DNA from 3 places in the Shewanella khirikhana genome. Region 1 is predicted to be linked to each of the others. Evidence: predicted binding sites of a transcription regulator. Region 1 holds the regulator's gene; each other region holds the start of a gene.
What was found. Region 1 encodes sigma-54, which starts transcription at its own class of promoters, with help from an activator protein. Its sites were predicted from a motif close to GTTGGCACGNNNNTNGNNT; they were not measured.

Region 1 (5,345 bases):
AAACAATGACGAGTTTCATCCTGTGATTACCTGGTAGAGTTCCTTTTCATCATGGCTTTTACGCAATTGCTTCAACACCTGACGGTCGTTGAGCTTTTCGGCCATGGCTGCCAGGGTACTCAGATGCTGTTGGCATTGGTCTGATGGCACCAACAGGGCGAACAGAATGTCCACCGGCTGCTTGTCGATGGCATCGTAGCCAATGGCTTCTTCGCATTTGATGAGTACGGCGAGAGGTTTATCGATACTACCCAGGCGACCATGGGGAATGGCAATGCCATTACCAATGCCGGTGCTACCCATCTTTTCGCGGGCCAGCAGGCTTTCAAAGATCTCTTGGGAAGAGAGGGAAGGGTACTGGGCTGCGGCGAGATCGCTAATCAGTTCCAGTACCTTTTTCTTGCTGCCCGGAGTGGCACAGCTAGTGCACTCCGGCGCCAGGATGGTACTTAGTTCCATCGTTAATGTTTGGTCAGTTTCTCTTTGTGTTTAATTACCTGACGGTCCAGTTTATCAATCAGGGCGTCAATGGCGGCGTACATGTCTTCATGTTCTGAGGTGGCGAATACTTCGCCTCCGTTGAGGTGAAGCTTAGCTTCTGCGATTTGCTGCAATTTCTGAACATTGAGAACAACGTGCACATTATTGATCTGTTCGAAATGGCGTTCAAGCTTGGAGAATTTACTCTCGACGTAGTCACGCAGTGAGTCAGTAATTTCGATGTGATGCCCAGTCAGGTTGATTTGCATAGACACTTTCCTCCAATGACCTCGGTTGGGTTACAAACTCTTACGCTGATTCGACGGTGGTATCAGCATCGCCTCTCGGTATTTGGCGATGGTGCGTCGGGCAACGTTGATTCCTTGTTCCGCCAGAAGTTCTGCCATCTTGCTGTCGCTTAACGGCTTCTTCTGGTTTTCCGCTGCAACCAGTTTCTTGATAAAGGCGCGGATTGCAGTAGAAGAGCACTCTCCGCCATCTTCGGTTCCGACATGGCTGGAGAAAAAGTATTTCAGTTCAAAGATACCCCGCGGGGTATGCATGTACTTTTGAGTGGTGACCCTGGAGATGGTGGATTCATGCATTTCCACCGCCTCGGCGATATCGTTGAGCACCATGGGTTTCATGGCTTCTTCACCGTACTCAAAAAAGCCCTGCTGGAATTGCACTATGCAGTTGGCCACCTTGAGCAGGGTGTCGTTGCGGCTCTCCAGACTCTTGATAAACCACTTGGCCTCTTGCAGATGGCCGCGGATAAACTGGCTATCTGACTGATTGCGACTGGTGCGTGCCAGTGCAGCATACTGCTGATTCACACTCAGTTTAGGCATGCAATCCGGGTTCAGCTCCACCACCCAGCGACCATTCTTTTTGCTCACCGACACGTCAGGGATCACGTACTCTTCCTTGGTGCTGGTGACGTTTTCGCCCGGACGGGGATTCAGACTCTGGATCAGCACTATGGCGTCTCTGAGCTCTTCTTCCTTGAGGCGGGTTTTACGCATCAGGGTGCGGAAGTCGCGGTTGGCAATCAGGTCCAGATGCTCACGGATAAGCAGCTTAGCGTTATCCAGATGCGGCGTATCGGCGGCAAATTGCCCCAGCTGGATCAGCAGGCACTCGGCCAAATCCCTCGCTGCAACACCAATGGGATCGAAGTGTTGAATGCGCTTGAGCACAGCCTCGACTTCGTCCAGCTCAACCTCTTCATCGCCCACCGCCTCAAGGATTTCATCCAGGCTTTGGGTCAGATAGCCCTTTTCGTCAATGGCATCAATGATAGCGGTGGCAATGGCCAAATCGGTATCCGAAAAAGGGGTGAGATTTTTCTGCCATTCGAGGTGTTCGTACAGGCCTTCGCTGGTTTCGCCCTGAAACGGCATGTCGTCGTCGCGACTGATGCCGGGGCCGGCAACCGGAGCGGCGGTGAAGACTTCATCCCAGGTAGTGTCCATGGGCAGTTCATCCGGCATGGATTCCTGAGTCACGGCTTCGGAGGTTTCTACCGAAGCGGAATCTCCTGCGCTGGCTGATACTGAGCCTTCATCGAATTTGTCGTCGAAGTCTTTGTCGCCGCCATCGGCATCGTACTGATCGCCATCGAGGCGATCGTCGTCCATTTCCAGCAGCGGATTGGCGTCGAGGGCTTGTTGAATTTCCTGTTGCAGTTCAAGCGAGGAGAGTTGAAGCAGACGAATGGCCTGCTGCAACTGTGGCGTCATGGTGAGTTGTTGTCCCAGTTTGAGCTGGAGCGACGCTTTCATCGTACTGCGGATCCTTCACTAAATAATTCAGGTAGAAAGCTTTTATCTATCAGGTTCTTCGGCCAATAGCCACCCTGATTTACCGGATATGAGACGGTAGGCTTTGTTGTTTAACTATAGCCTGAATTGCTCACCCAAGTACACTGCACGCACTTGCTGATTGTCCAGGATCTCGGCAGGTGTGCCTTCGGCAATCAGGCTGCCGTGGCTGACGATGTAGGCTTTTTCACACACATCCAGGGTTTCACGCACGTTGTGGTCGGTAATCAGTACCCCAAGGCCGCGGTTTTTCAGCTGTTCGATAATCTTTTTGATATCGATAACCGAGATGGGGTCTACCCCGGCAAAGGGTTCATCCAACAGGATAAAGCGTGGATTGGCGGCCAGTGCGCGGGCAATTTCCACCCGGCGACGCTCACCGCCTGAGAGTGACATACCGGCGTTGTCGCGGATGTGGGTGATGTGGAACTCTTCCAGCAGCTGCTCGAGCAGCTCTTCACGCTCATCGCTGCTGAGTTCTTTACGCATCTGCAGCACGGCCATGATGTTGTCGCGCACCGATAGCTTACGGAAGATGCTGGCTTCCTGGGGCAGGTAGCCAATGCCTTTGCGGGCTCGCAGGTGCATGGGGTCGAGGGTCAGGTCATCGTCATTGATGTGAATACTGCCCTTGTCGCTCTGTACCAGACCCACCACCATGTAGAAGGTGGTGGTTTTACCGGCACCGTTGGGGCCGAGCAGGCCAACCACCTGACCGGTATTCACCGTGAGGCTGACATCTTTTACCACCTGACGGTTCTTGTAACTCTTGGCGAGGTTGCTGGCCTTCAGGGTCAGTGCCGTCATTGCTGCTTCTCTTTCTGGGGTTGAGGCTGGTCTTGCTTGCCTTTGTCCTGCAGTTCCTGCTGGTAGTTCTCAGGTTTGATGATGGTGATCACCTGATCGTCTTTTTTACCGCTGCTTTGCGAGCTGAGCTGCTGCTTTTCGATGTCGTAGACGATGGAGTCGGCGCTGACCTTACTGCCATCCTGCTCGACTTCGGCGCTGCCCTTGAGGCCCATGATGCGGCTGTCGATGTTGTAGCTGATTTCGTTGGCGCTGGCCTGCACTGTGCGGCCATCTTCCACCTGCTGGCTGTAGGTGGCTGGCTTGCCCTTGGCGAGCAGGATCCGCTTGCCGGTCTTCTCATCTGTGTAGGAGCTGAGTTCGTCGGCTTTGAGCACCAAACTGCCCTGGGTCAGGGTTACCGGGCCTTCGTAGACGATGCGTTTGTTTTTCAAATCGGCGTAGCTGTTGGCTGCCGCGATTTTCACTTCCTGAGTTAAATCGAATTTGGTGTTGGCCTGCGCCAGGGCGCTGCAGGTACACAGCAGCACCAAAAGAAGCGACTTATTGAGGTTCATAGGTTCCCTTAATCTTGCTTAAAAGCTTCACTTCCTGCGCATTGAGGTCGGCATGCAGGCCGACGCCACTCATATGGAAGTTATTGCCGCTGATTAAAATCTCTTGTTCGGAAGTCAGGATCATGGTCTTGAGATCCAGTTCCAGATAACTGGTATTGAGCTGCTGCAGTGGCTCGTTGAAACTGATAGCTTCAATCAGCACGTCCTGCTCCAGCATGACTCTGTCGCTTGCTTTGTCCAGTCTGCCGATTTTGGCACTGAGACGCCACTCGCCTTTACCATCTTGTGGAAACAAGGTGTACACCGGTTGGGTGAACAGGGTCTGGGCATTGCCTTCGAAGTGCTCCATGTAGGAAGCGCTCACCCGGCTTTCGAGTTTGCCTTCGCTGTCGTAGCTGATACTGCGAAGGTCGGTGGCCACATAATCGGGCTTTTGCACCGTAGCTGTAGGCTGGGGCTGGCTTGCCTTTTTGCTTTGCACCTGCCAATACAGCGCCAGCGCCGTACCAAACAGCAGGATAATGGCCAGGGTCACCCGGTTCATACGCTCATCCCGTGGGCTGAGTCGAACTTGTCCTGGCTCATCAGCAGCAGGTCGGCAAGCTCGCGCAGGGCGCCGCGGCCGCCCGGCAGATAAGTCAGCATGTCGGCATTGCTGGCCACAAATGGATGGCCATCGGCCACACAAACCCCAAGGCCTACGGCTTTCATCACCGGCAGATCGACCATGTCATCGCCGATATAAGCCACTTCGGCCGGGCTGACGTTATACAGGCTCAGCAGCTCTTTGTAGGGCACAAATTTATCGTCGATACCCTGATAGATGTGTTTTACACCCAGCGCTGTCATGCGGTTTTGCACTATGGTGGAGTTGCGGCCGGTGATCACCGCCACCGCAATGCCGGCGCCCTGCAGCGCCTTAACGCCATAGCCGTCGCGGGTGTGGAAGGCTTTCAGCTCTTCGCCCTGATTGCCCAGGTAAATGCGGCCGTCGGAAAAGACGCCGTCCACGTCGCAAATCAGCAGTTTGATTTGGCTTGCCTTGTGCCAGATATCCTCGGCAATGGGGCCGTAGAGTCCTTCACGCATCAGATAACCCCCGCCTTGACCATATCGAGCATATTGAGCGCACCGACCGGGCGGCGTTGGCTGTCAATCACGATAAGGCCGTTGATGTTTTTCTCGTCCATCAATTGCAGCGCCTCGGCAGCCAGAATGCTGTCGGGGATGGTGATGCAGTTGCGGGTCATCACATCGGCAATGCTGGTTTGGCGCAGATTGATTTGCGCATCAATCACCCGGCGCAGATCGCCGTCGGTGAAAATGCCCACCAAGGCGCCATCGGCATCGACAATGGCGGTCATGCCGAGACCTTTTTTGGAGATCTCATACAGGGCGTCAGTGATGCAGATATTGTCGCGTACCAAAGGCAGCTCGTCGCCGCGATGCATCACATCGCTGACATGCAGCAGCAGCTTGCGGCCCAGGGCGCCACCTGGGTGCGACATGGCAAAATCATCCTTGGTAAAGCCTTTGGCTTGCAGCAGCGCAACGGCCAGGGCATCGCCCATCACCAGGGTGGCGGTGGTGCTGGATGTGGGCGCGAGCCCGAGCGGACAGGCCTCTTCCGGCACCTGGATACACAGATGCAGCTTGGCGTGTTTGGCCATGGTAGAGC
Region 2 (5,345 bases), 1.0 Mb from region 1:
GCTCCGCTTCAAAAAACGCCCTGACTGTGTTTTTGCCAAACACGCCGGAATCAAATACACGGAGAAAAAAGTCCGGGCTAGCGCAAGCCCTGGCCAACACTTGCTCATAAATGCCCTACCCATTTATGTAAAAAAGCCCCGCCAATGCGGGGCTTTTCGGTATAAGTTTGGGATGCCATCGAGTATCAGGCGTTGGATTTGCAGCCTGAAACGGTCTTAAAAATAGGTGATCTCTTTAACCCGCTGCGGCCGGTTTTGCTGCTGGTATACGGCCCATACTTTGGCAAAATCCAGTTCAAGTTCAGTGACATAATGCTCACCCACCGGATAACTTTTCACGACCCGTGCGCCGCGGATAACACCGGACACCGACGCCTTGATATTGTCGTTCTGCATCGCCCAATCATTGACGCTGGAACTGGCAGAGATTTTCTGACCATACACCTGCTCGGCAAGCTCGCGATAAGCGGCAAGCTTGGAGGCCTGCATCGCCATCAGTACCTTTTCAGCCTGGGTTTTGGCTGGCTGAGTTTCCAGCGGCGCGTAGCCTATGGCGGTCAGCTTGGGAAAGGTTTCCGGCGCCACAGTTTCCCACTGCACGTAACGGTCATTGCTGCTGCAGGCGCCGAGTAAAAACGCGGCCAACATCATCAGTACCACTTGTCTCATTTGTCTTCTCCCAGCAGGCTAACCGCATCCATTCCGGGGGCTTCGTAGCGATACAGCAGCCCATCTTTGGCTACTACCTGCTCAGAATAGGCCAGGTAACCACGCAGATCGCCCGGGCGGCTGAACGACTGTGACGAGGCCACCACCCGGCTGTTGCTGATATCCACAATCCGGCTGTTGATGGTCAGGCCGTCGCGGCCGAGGCTGTAACTGGCCACCAGCACATGCTGGGTATCGGCCACGTCCCTCAGCCTTTGCCAGTCGCGGCTTTGTAGCAAGTCACCCTTGTCGGTCACCCGCAGGGTTTGACCAATGCCGGTGTCTACCACGTTGTAGTAACGGGCGTGCAGCGCGGCCATCATGCCCTGCTGCAACTGGCGGGCAAAGCTGCCGGTGCGGCTAAAGTCGTCCACGTTCACGGGGGTGGTCACCACAATAGGCTGAGTCGGACTCAACACATCATTGGTCAGCAGCAGTTCGTTGACTATCTTTTGCGCCAGAACATTGACTTGCTCCCGCTGCGGATAGCCCTCTTCGCCATAAGCAATGGACTGGGGCGTTTTGGTGGCCGCCATGGCAGGCTGCAGCGCCAGCATAAGGGCCAGCGCGACGGCAGTTTTCCCGTACATAAATCAACCCCATGAAATTAAAGGCTAATTACCAGAAAGGCCGTGAAGGCCAATCCCTTGATAAACAGCTATCGGCACGGGGCGCAGAAACTTTACCCCTTAATTTCGCCCGAATGCACCGGGCACAAGCGTCCAAGGCACGGATTTTGCTTAACTTCGGCTGTTATCCGTTAATCGCCGAGCGGCTATGGCCCAAGGCACGTTACACAAACAGGACTGGCACATGGCACCCTACAAATCGACTCTGCTTTTTCTTGGACTGGCATTCGGGCTTTGCACCGCGCCTGCGCACGCCGACTGGGTTGAAGCCAAGGGCGAAGCCGTTATTGTCGATGGCGACATCAGCAAGGCCCGCAGCGAAGCCATTGAACAGGCCATCAGCTACGCCAGCCTGCAATCCGGTGTCAGCTTTGAAGCCAACCAAACCTCCGAAGGGGGGCGCCTCACCGGTAGCAGCTTCCAGATGGATCAGTCGATGATGACAGGGCCGGTGCAGCTTCTTAGCGAACAGATTGAAAACAACCGCCTGCGGGTCCATTTACGGGTCGAACTGCTTGCCGACCCGGCCGAGCAATGCCTGGCCTCACCACTCAAAGCGGGTATTCTGGTGCCGGAAACCACCATCAGCCACCGCAGCCAATTGGCCCAGGGGCAACTCAACAGCCTCGGCAAAGCGCTGTCGATTAAACTTGCCGGCAAACTGGATGACTTTTCGGCCACCGGCTTTGCCAATCTGCAGGCCAATTCGCGACTGGCCATTGACTCACGCCAGGCCGCTATTCAGGGCTATCGCCTGCCAAGCTACCTCGCCAATGCCAGCGACAGCCAGTACGTGCTGTACCCGGAAGTCACCGATGCCTCCACCGAACCGGCTCAAAGCAGCTACTTTGGCCTGATGAGTGAAGACCCACTGCGCCAATTCGCCCTCACCCTGACCCTGTTTCACGGCATAAGCGGCGAAATCATCTGGCGGCAAAGCTTTTCCGCCTCAGCGCCCTGGGAGTTTGACCGCAACGAAATAGTCGCCCCCGAAAGCGACCGCTTCTGGCGCTCAGCCTATGGCCGCAGTGTCGACAAAGTCATCGCCCAGGCCGCCAAAGAACTCGACAATGCGCTTATGTGTCGTCCGGTGCTGGGTCAGGTAGTGGCCAAACAAGGCGAAACCCTGATCCTCAATCTGGGCCGCCGCCATGGGATCCGGGTGGGAGACGAGCTGTCTATCGTGCTGGCCAAAAACCTGTCGGACCGCTTTAACAGCAACCGCACCACCGGCAATAACAGCAACACAAACATCAAGATAGCCCAGGTTACCGAAAACAGTGCCCGCGCAGAGTTAACCGGCATCGGCACAGTGAACAATATTCAGGTCAGCGACATGGTGATAAAAAACCAGTCGCCCAAGAATTAACCAGTTAAAAATCAAGACTTTTAATCAAAGGCAAAACGAGTATAATCAGCGGGTCTCCCTATAGCTCAACAGGATAGAGCAGTCGCCTCCTAAGCGACCGATCGGGGTTCGAGTCCCTGTGGGGAGACCATCATTTCCATTTTGTGCCTGCTTGCACAAACTCAAAGCTTTTCTTTTGATCCTTTTTCTGCCAACTCAGGTGTTTCAATTCAGCTGCTCTACCCGCTGACAGCGCCTTTTAGGTTGGCTGTAACGCCTTTGTGCCCCTTGCACTATGGCTACCTTGTATCGCTCCGACAACTTCCGGGGACATGCCTAAAATTGTCGTAACTTTCCGTTTCAGTTGCCGTTTCAGTTGCCGTTTCAGTTGCCGTTGCCGTTGCCGTTGCCGTTGCAGCTTCGGCACTGTTTGCATTACAGACCTTCAAAAATAATCCGCCAATCAAAACCAAGCGCTACGGCGATGAAGCCCCCACCTCAGAGGACGATTAGCCTTGAGGAATAAGGTAAGCAAGAAGCCCTAAAAGCAGTTAGTTGAGCAAACGCAACTTTTTGTAAGAAAGAGCAAAAGTCCTACAGACGATTGGAAAGTGCTGTGGTACGTTCGTACTAAGTGGAACACTTGTTCCATACAATCATACCCTTAGGGGTGCCCCAAGGAGCAACAGGAACGCTGGAATCCGAAATCCAGGGGCGGAAGCGTGTCTGAAAGACAAGCGACAGAACAGTTTCTGTCGCTTAGCTGGAGCCGAAGGGCCTCTGGCCCGCCACGCGACAAAAATGTCGGGAACATTTTTGAACGGCTTTAGCTGTCCCGAAGGGTGAAGTACAGGATGTGCGGAATAATCGGAAGCGTGTCTGAAGGGGGAGAATGGATAAGCCATGCTGCTTTCGTTCCCGTTCGGCTCGCCCATAGACTGAATTCGTAACCTGCTCTTGGTACTTTTTGCTTCGCCGATACATAAATCACCTCCTTCCTTAGAACGAAGAATGAGGACACCATGTTATAGAATGAGGACACCCACAATTCTTCTGTATGTATGAACAGTGTTATTGTGTTTGGCTGAAATGCGAGCACGGTTTCATGAATACGATGGCACGGTTTCATCTGAACACCAACTAAATAACCGTTTTAAATCATGACATTATCTGATGTTGGGTTTCAGATAACAGGCCATAAAAAAGCGCAAAGCGTGCTGGCACGCTTTGCTTGTAAATTGATATGGACAAAATCGACTAACCCGAAGAATAATAAACAAATTCCCCGGCACGCTTTTTACTGGTCTGAGGTGATAAACGAGCCGGCACGTTATGCAAATGTTATGTTTCTCTAGCATACATTTAACATCAATGTATAATTAAAATTTTAGAAGTAGTTGTAAGCAATATGAATCAAGACTTGTCTGTTCGTTCTTTGCTGGTTGACAAAGGAACTGGGAAATACATCAAAGCTGTTGATGAAAGAGATTTAAGTGATTTCTTACCACTTCTTGCGCAAGAAGATAGCAGTTCTCACAAAGTCACAGTTTATGATTTTAAATCTGTAGTAGAATACTACCACAATGAATTAGAAGGAAAATTAGTGCAAAGAGAAAACAAAGAGCTTGCTGTTAAAAGAGCTACTGTTTTCAATACATGGATGCGTTTGAGAACAATTACACACGAATCCATGCTATGTCAAATGAGCGCTCAATTATTAAGAGATGCTGAAGAAGTTTCTAACTGGATACATACTAGACTTCCAGAGTTAAAAAGAACCTTTCAAACTACGCATGAAGGTCAGAATTACCACAAAAATGAAAAAACAGAAGCACTTCTTAGATTGTCTGATGATATTGAAGTTTTTATTGAGGTTTTACTCTGCAATATTCATACAACAGCAGGCATTGATATCAATTCAATTAAATCTGACTACATCATCACAGAGCACTGTAACTCTATAAGGAACTTGATAGTTGATTTGTTAAAGTCTGAATCAGACTTTTATAATGGGGAGTTCAATTGGAACAGCATCATGCATAGTGCCTGCATGGAAAATATTGGTTTTAATCCCGATGCCATAGTTCACCTTCTTGAGGCAAAGAGTACAGTTCAAGATATTAAAAATAATATTCTTAAAAATGCTAACTATGAAGATGTTTATGGTGATGGGCGTTGGCCTGAAAGAAAATACAGTGTTACTTGGCCTAAAGCTGATCCGAATAGAGTTGATAGAGTTAAAATACTAGCTCGACTTCTAGAAAATATAAACTCTGTTATGAACGTTTTAGAAAAGCTAAAATTGTCTGATGTCTCAAACAATCAAGACCAAAAAAGCCAAGAGTCCTTTGAAAACGAGATTCAGAAACTACTTCCACAACGAAACATAACAAGTGGTTCCAGGTGACGCCTACGGCGCACCTGAACCAAGCGTTAGCTGTATCAAGGAAAGGATCACGTGCGAACAAACGTAAGATTCCGAACAGAAAAATTTAAGCTTCCTCAAAATGATGGTGAGCCTTTCCCTTCAACTGAATTGGCGGGCTGGCTTGTTGAAAGGTTTCGCGAAGAGTTTAATCTAGATTATCTTGATGAAGATTATTATTGCCTACTATTTGTAGGAGATCCTGTTGAAGCTAAGTTAGAAGGTGCTTGCGGTT
Region 3 (5,345 bases), 1.0 Mb from region 1:
CATAGGTTGAAACAGGCAATTCCTCTGCCTTGCCATCGACCTTGCCACTGGCCTTGATGGTGTAGTTTCCTTCTGGAACGGGCTTGCCTTCGGCATCCAGTCCATCCCAGTTCACATCGATATTGCCGCCTTCGCTGCCATCCACCGTGTAGGTGGTGACCAGCTGGCCCTTGGAGTCCTCAATTCGCACCGTGATGCTGTCTATCTTGGATGGCGTACTTATCACGCCTTTCACGGTTGGATCTTCACTGGACACATGGCCGGTAGACGATGGGATAAGCACCTTCTGCCCTACCAGCCCGGATGCCTGCAGCGCCTGGCTTGAGGTCATCACGGTATTGAGATTCACAATGTGGTCGTTCAGCTTGGCGATACCATCCACGGTTGAGAATGACGCCATCTGAGCAATCATCTGGTCGTTTTCCACCGGCTTAAACGGGTCCTGCATCGACAACTGCTGCGACAAGAGCGCAAAAAAGTCTTCCTGGGTCAGCTCCTGCTTTTTGGCCTCGGGTACCGCTTCTTTACTTTGAAGCCGAACGCCGTCCAAAAACGGGTTGCCGGTGCTCTGGGTAGACTGTGCCGCCGCTGCCTGATTAATAGAGTTAAGAAAACTCACGGCTTACCTCCTTAGCGCCACCGGATTATTTGCCCATTCTCAGGGTTTGCATCAGCATGCTTTTGGCCGCCTCTGCCACCTGGGCATTCATCTGGTACGAACGGGAGGCAGAAATCATGTCAGCCATTTCTTCCATCACGTTCACATTGGGTTTGTAAATAAAGCCATCGGCATCGGCCATGGGATGATCGGGGTTGTATTCCTTTTGCAGCGGCTTATCGCTCTCAACAATGCCTTTGACATTCACGCCGCGGGACACCTGTTGCTGCTGACTGGCCTTGGCAAGCTCGGCTTCAAACACCGGATGCCGCGCTTTGTAAGTCTTATCGACACTGCTGGACACTGAATCGGCATTAGCGATGTTACTGGCGGTGGTGTTGAGGCGAACCGACTGTGCAGTCATCCCCGAGCCCGACACATTGAAGATATTGAATAAGCTCATGATTAATCTCCTTTGAGGGCCTTTTTCATGCCATTGAACTTGCCTTCAAGGAAGCCCAGTGACATTTGGTATTCGATGGCGTTTTGCATAAAGGCGGCCTGCTCCTGCTGGATGTCCACTGTGTTGCCATCCCCGGTATCAGGCTGGTTGGGTACACGGTACTGGACGTGCTGGCGGCTCAATGCTTGCAAGTCAAAGTGGCCTTCGCTGGTTTGGGCCATTTGCATGCTGCGTTGCTGGCTGCGTGCGGCGGCAAGGGCATCGGCGAAATTGACGTCTCTGGCTTTGTAATGGGGCGTATCGGCGTTGGCGATGTTGCTCGACAGCACTTCTGCCCGCTCTGCGCGGATCCCGAGGGTGTACTGATGCACCCCAAGAGCCTTATCAAAACTGATCGCCATAAAATTGCCTCCTACGCCTGAATGGCAAAACAAAAGCAATTCATGTGCCAAATATTGGATAACGCCATAGACTATGCTGCAGGCATAAAAAAACCGACGCATCAAAGGTCGATTTTCTTTTTAAAATCTTATTGTTACTGCATCAGGTCTTTTTCTGATAGTAGATACCTGGGTTACAGCGCACCATGTCAAATTCATCGGTCAAACCGGCAATCGACTCGGAAGCCCCCAGAAACAGGATGCCCTTGGGATTCAGGGCGGCAGCAAATTGCCGCAGGATTTTTGCCTTTGCCTCAGGGGCAAAATAGATAAGCACGTTACGGCAAAAGATGATGTCGAACTTACCGAGCAAGGTATAGCTTTCCAGCAGATTGTGAGCGCGGAAGCTCACCATGCGGCGTACGTTGTCTTTCACCCGCATATTGCCGTTGGGCAAGGCGTCAAAAAAGCTGCGCTTGCGCTCATCAGACAGACCCCGCCCCAGCGCCAGGCTGTCGTATTCGGCCTGTTTGCAGCGCTCCAGCATCGAAGGCGACAAGTCGGTTGCCTGAATGCTGGCACTCCCCGGCAGTCCGCCCGGACGCTTTTGCTGAAACTCGAGGATGGTCATTGCCAGCGAATAGGGCTCTTGCCCGGAGGAGCAGGCGGCAGACCAGATTTTCAATGGCCGGCCGAGACGGGCGTATTCGGGCAACAGGGTATTGCCGAGCAATTCGAAGGGGTACTTATCACGAAACCAGAGGGTCTCGTTGGTGGTCATGGCATCAATCACCTCGGCACGCAATTGCCGCTCGGTGGGTTTCATTGAATGCTTAACCACTTCAGACAGGGATGGCAGGTTGTATTTGCCCATCAGAGGCGCCAGGCGGCTGCGGACCAGATACTGCTTGTTTTCGCCAAGCACTATGCCGCTGTGTTGTTCAAGGAACAACCTGAATTGATTATATTCCGCTTCAGCCAGTGATTTGTCCGACACCGTATCCCATCCTGCACCTAGTGGAGAAGATTAACGCAACATCTCATTAACCTTCTGATTTTATTCCCCAAAAACAAGCGCTGCTTTATACATTATCACCCACGGGAACACAAGCTCCCTTGGTGGAGTATAACCCCACCCAAGGGGAATGCCATCACAGTTACAAGCTCAGGTGTTTGTTCACCGCCGCGGCCAATTCGTCCGGGTTGAACTTGGCGATAAAGTCGTTTGCGCCCACCTTTTGCACCATGGCCTGGTTGAACACACCGCTGAGGGAGGTGTGCAAAATCACCTTGATGTCTTTGAGCTTGGGATCGTCACGAATTTCTGCCGTCAGGGTGTAGCCATCCATCTCGGGCATCTCGATATCCGAGATGATCAGCGGAATTTCGTCGGCCACATTGCTCACTTCACTGGCGATGGTTTTAAGCTTATCGAGCGCTTCGCGGCCGTCTTTGGCGGTATCGATTTGCAGCTCCAGCGACGTGAGCGCTCGGATGATTTGCTTGCGGGCCACCGCAGAGTCATCAATGACCATAATGTGAAAGTGCTGCTCGCGGTCGATGGTAAGCTTGGCGTCCACATCTTCAGAAATCGCGGTCTTCACCGGACTGATTTCATCGAGGATTTTTTCCACATCGAGAATTTCAACCAGCTCGCCTTCGATCTCGGTCACCGCAGTCAGGTAGGAATAGCGCCCAGCCCCCTGTGGTGGCGGCATAATGGCTTCCCAATTCATGTTGATGATGCGCTCGACCGAGCTCACCAAAAAGCCCTGCACACTGCGGTTGTACTCAGAAATAATAATGAAGCAGTTTTGGGTATTCTCAATGGGGCGGCCACCGGTTGCCGCGCTTAAGTCGATAACCGAAATGGTGGAGCCACGGATGTGGGCAACGCCCCGCACATAAGGATTGAGTTTGGGCAGACCGGTCAAAGGGGGGCACTGCAGGACTTCTTTTACCTTGAACACGTTGATCCCGAAACGCTGACGCCCGTTCAATTTGAACAGCAGCAACTCCAGGCGGTTTTGTCCCACCAGTTGGGTACGCTTGTTGACTGACTCAAGAATGCTCGACATAACTTCGCCTTAGTTGTCTTGATTGAATGGCGCCCCGGGCTCCGTGGAGCATAGGCATGTAACTTGCTTTCGAATTGTCACCGACAACCTGTGCCCCAACTTCGTCAATCTTCTGACAGCCATGCCAGCAAGCTTGTACAAAGGTGGTCCGGCCCTGACAGAAAGTATAGGTGTATTCTGGCGTGACACGCTAGTCTGTTCATTATGAAAGTAAAGTTAGCACAAATTTTGGCAAGCCTTTTATGGGTAACCGGGGCATCGGCTACACAGATCCCACAACAACCCAACTTATCGGCCATCGCTGCGGCGGCTGAAGAGGCGGTTGCCAAAAAAATTGACGCCCCGGCCGGAGCCAGGATAAGCATCCAGGCCCAAAGCCTCGACAGTCGGGTCAACCTGCCCCGCTGTGAGGGGCCCGTCAGTGCGCGCCTGGCCAGCGACAGGCCTATCTCCCGCAACAATACTGTACGCATCAGCTGTACCAGCCCGGATCTCGACTACCCCTGGCAAATGTTTCTCTCGGTAAGAGCCGAAATCCTCTTTCCCGTGGTGGTGGCCAAACGGCCGCTGACCAGTGGCGATTTGCTCGATGAAGCCGCCGTTGAAGTGCGCTATGTTGATAAAACCGTGCTGCGTGGCCAGCAGTTTGCCGATACCAGTCAGTTGCTGGGCACCCGGGTCAAACGCCGAATTGCACAGGACTCGCCGATTTTTGCCGCCAATCTGTGTTTTGTCTGCAAAGGCGATGCGGTATCGATTTATGCAAAAACTGCCAGCTTTGAGATAAAAACCTTGGGCGAAGCCCTGGCGGATGGTAACGAAGGTGATCGAATTCGCATCAGAAACACCAACTCAAACAAGGTGTTGGAAGCTACTGTCATCGGCGTTGGCGAAGTGGAAGTCAAAATGTAAAATACCCTAAAGCTTTGCTGGCTACGGCCGATAAGAGTGCTAAGAAACCCGAATCCGTAACACTGGAGCCCCCGATGGCCATCGAATTACCCAAAAATAATGCCGCCGCCAACCGTGTCGGCAACACCGCAAGCCCACTGACCAGCGCCCGCAGTGCCCAGGCTTCTGCCGCACAAACCGCGCAGGCTCAGGTGCCGCAAAAAGCAGACTCTGTCGTGATCACCAGTCAGGCCCAGCAACTGCAAAGCGTCCAGTCCAAGCTGGCATCGCTGCCTGAAGTCGACCAGAAGAAAGTGGCCGAAATCAAGCAGGCTATCGCTGAAGGCCGCTACAAAATCGATCCTGAGAAGCTGGCTGCCAATATCGCTCGCTTCGAAAAAGAAATGCAGGATCTCGACCAAGACGCATAAGCCTTCTTTGGCATCGGGTTGCGGCCGGTCACTCAACAGTGGCCGGCTTTTTGCATTTAAAATTTGTAATCTGTATTCGCCAAATTTTTGCAAACACGGCCTGAGGTTTCCCCATGAATGAACTCACTTCCCTGCTCGACCACCAGCAATCCCTGCTAGACGAGCTGCTTGTCCTGATAGACGCCGAAAAAACCGCGCTGATAGCCCAGGACGCCAGTGAGCTGCTACGCCTCGCCGAAGCAAAATCTGCCGCCCTGCTGGCACTCAAAAAGAATGATGACGCGCTGGCGCTGCATCCTGCCAAACAGCTGCTGACAGAAGATCAGGCCCTGGTGGGCAAGGTAGAAGCCGCCCAGGCCACGCTGCTTCGCTGCAAGCAGGCCAATCACCTCAATGCCCAGCTGATTGAACACAACGAAGCCAGCATCAACCGCCTGGCCCAGGCGCTGCAGGTTAGCCGTAACGCAAGCTCCCTCACCTACACCGACAAGGGCAAAACCTCCA

Region 2: STH12_RS10395 (flagellar assembly protein FlgT) is a predicted target of sigma-54. The motif match lies at 1,432-1,450, and genes of this name have one in related genera.
Region 3: flgA (flagellar basal body P-ring formation chaperone FlgA) is a predicted target of sigma-54. The motif match lies at 3,570-3,588, and genes of this name have one in related genera.

Annotation. Positions count from the first base shown of each region.
Region 1 is NZ_CP020373.1:3,399,475-3,404,819, reverse strand. It holds gene rapZ (RNase adapter RapZ) at 1-19, opposite strand, end outside; gene ptsN (PTS IIA-like nitrogen regulatory protein PtsN) at 16-459, opposite strand; gene hpf (ribosome hibernation promoting factor) at 462-749, opposite strand; gene STH12_RS14940 (RNA polymerase factor sigma-54) at 780-2,264, opposite strand; gene lptB (LPS export ABC transporter ATP-binding protein) at 2,379-3,110, opposite strand; gene lptA (lipopolysaccharide transport periplasmic protein LptA) at 3,107-3,667, opposite strand; gene lptC (LPS export ABC transporter periplasmic protein LptC) at 3,654-4,211, opposite strand; gene kdsC (3-deoxy-manno-octulosonate-8-phosphatase KdsC) at 4,208-4,756, opposite strand; gene STH12_RS14915 (KpsF/GutQ family sugar-phosphate isomerase) at 4,756-5,345, opposite strand, start outside.
Region 2 is NZ_CP020373.1:2,363,486-2,368,830, forward strand. It holds gene STH12_RS10385 (LPP20 family lipoprotein) at 217-669, opposite strand; gene STH12_RS10390 (FlgO family outer membrane protein) at 666-1,298, opposite strand; gene STH12_RS10395 (flagellar assembly protein FlgT) at 1,522-2,706, shown strand; tRNA gene STH12_RS10400 (tRNA-Arg) at 2,761-2,836, shown strand; gene STH12_RS10405 (hypothetical protein) at 4,094-5,092, shown strand; gene STH12_RS10410 (hypothetical protein) at 5,144-5,345, shown strand, end outside.
Region 3 is NZ_CP020373.1:2,358,012-2,363,356, forward strand. It holds gene flgD (flagellar hook assembly protein FlgD) at 1-619, opposite strand, end outside; gene flgC (flagellar basal body rod protein FlgC) at 645-1,061, opposite strand; gene flgB (flagellar basal body rod protein FlgB) at 1,064-1,462, opposite strand; gene STH12_RS10360 (CheR family methyltransferase) at 1,605-2,438, opposite strand; gene STH12_RS10365 (chemotaxis protein CheV) at 2,599-3,519, opposite strand; gene flgA (flagellar basal body P-ring formation chaperone FlgA) at 3,724-4,431, shown strand; gene flgM (flagellar biosynthesis anti-sigma factor FlgM) at 4,506-4,841, shown strand; gene STH12_RS10380 (flagella synthesis protein FlgN) at 4,955-5,345, shown strand, end outside.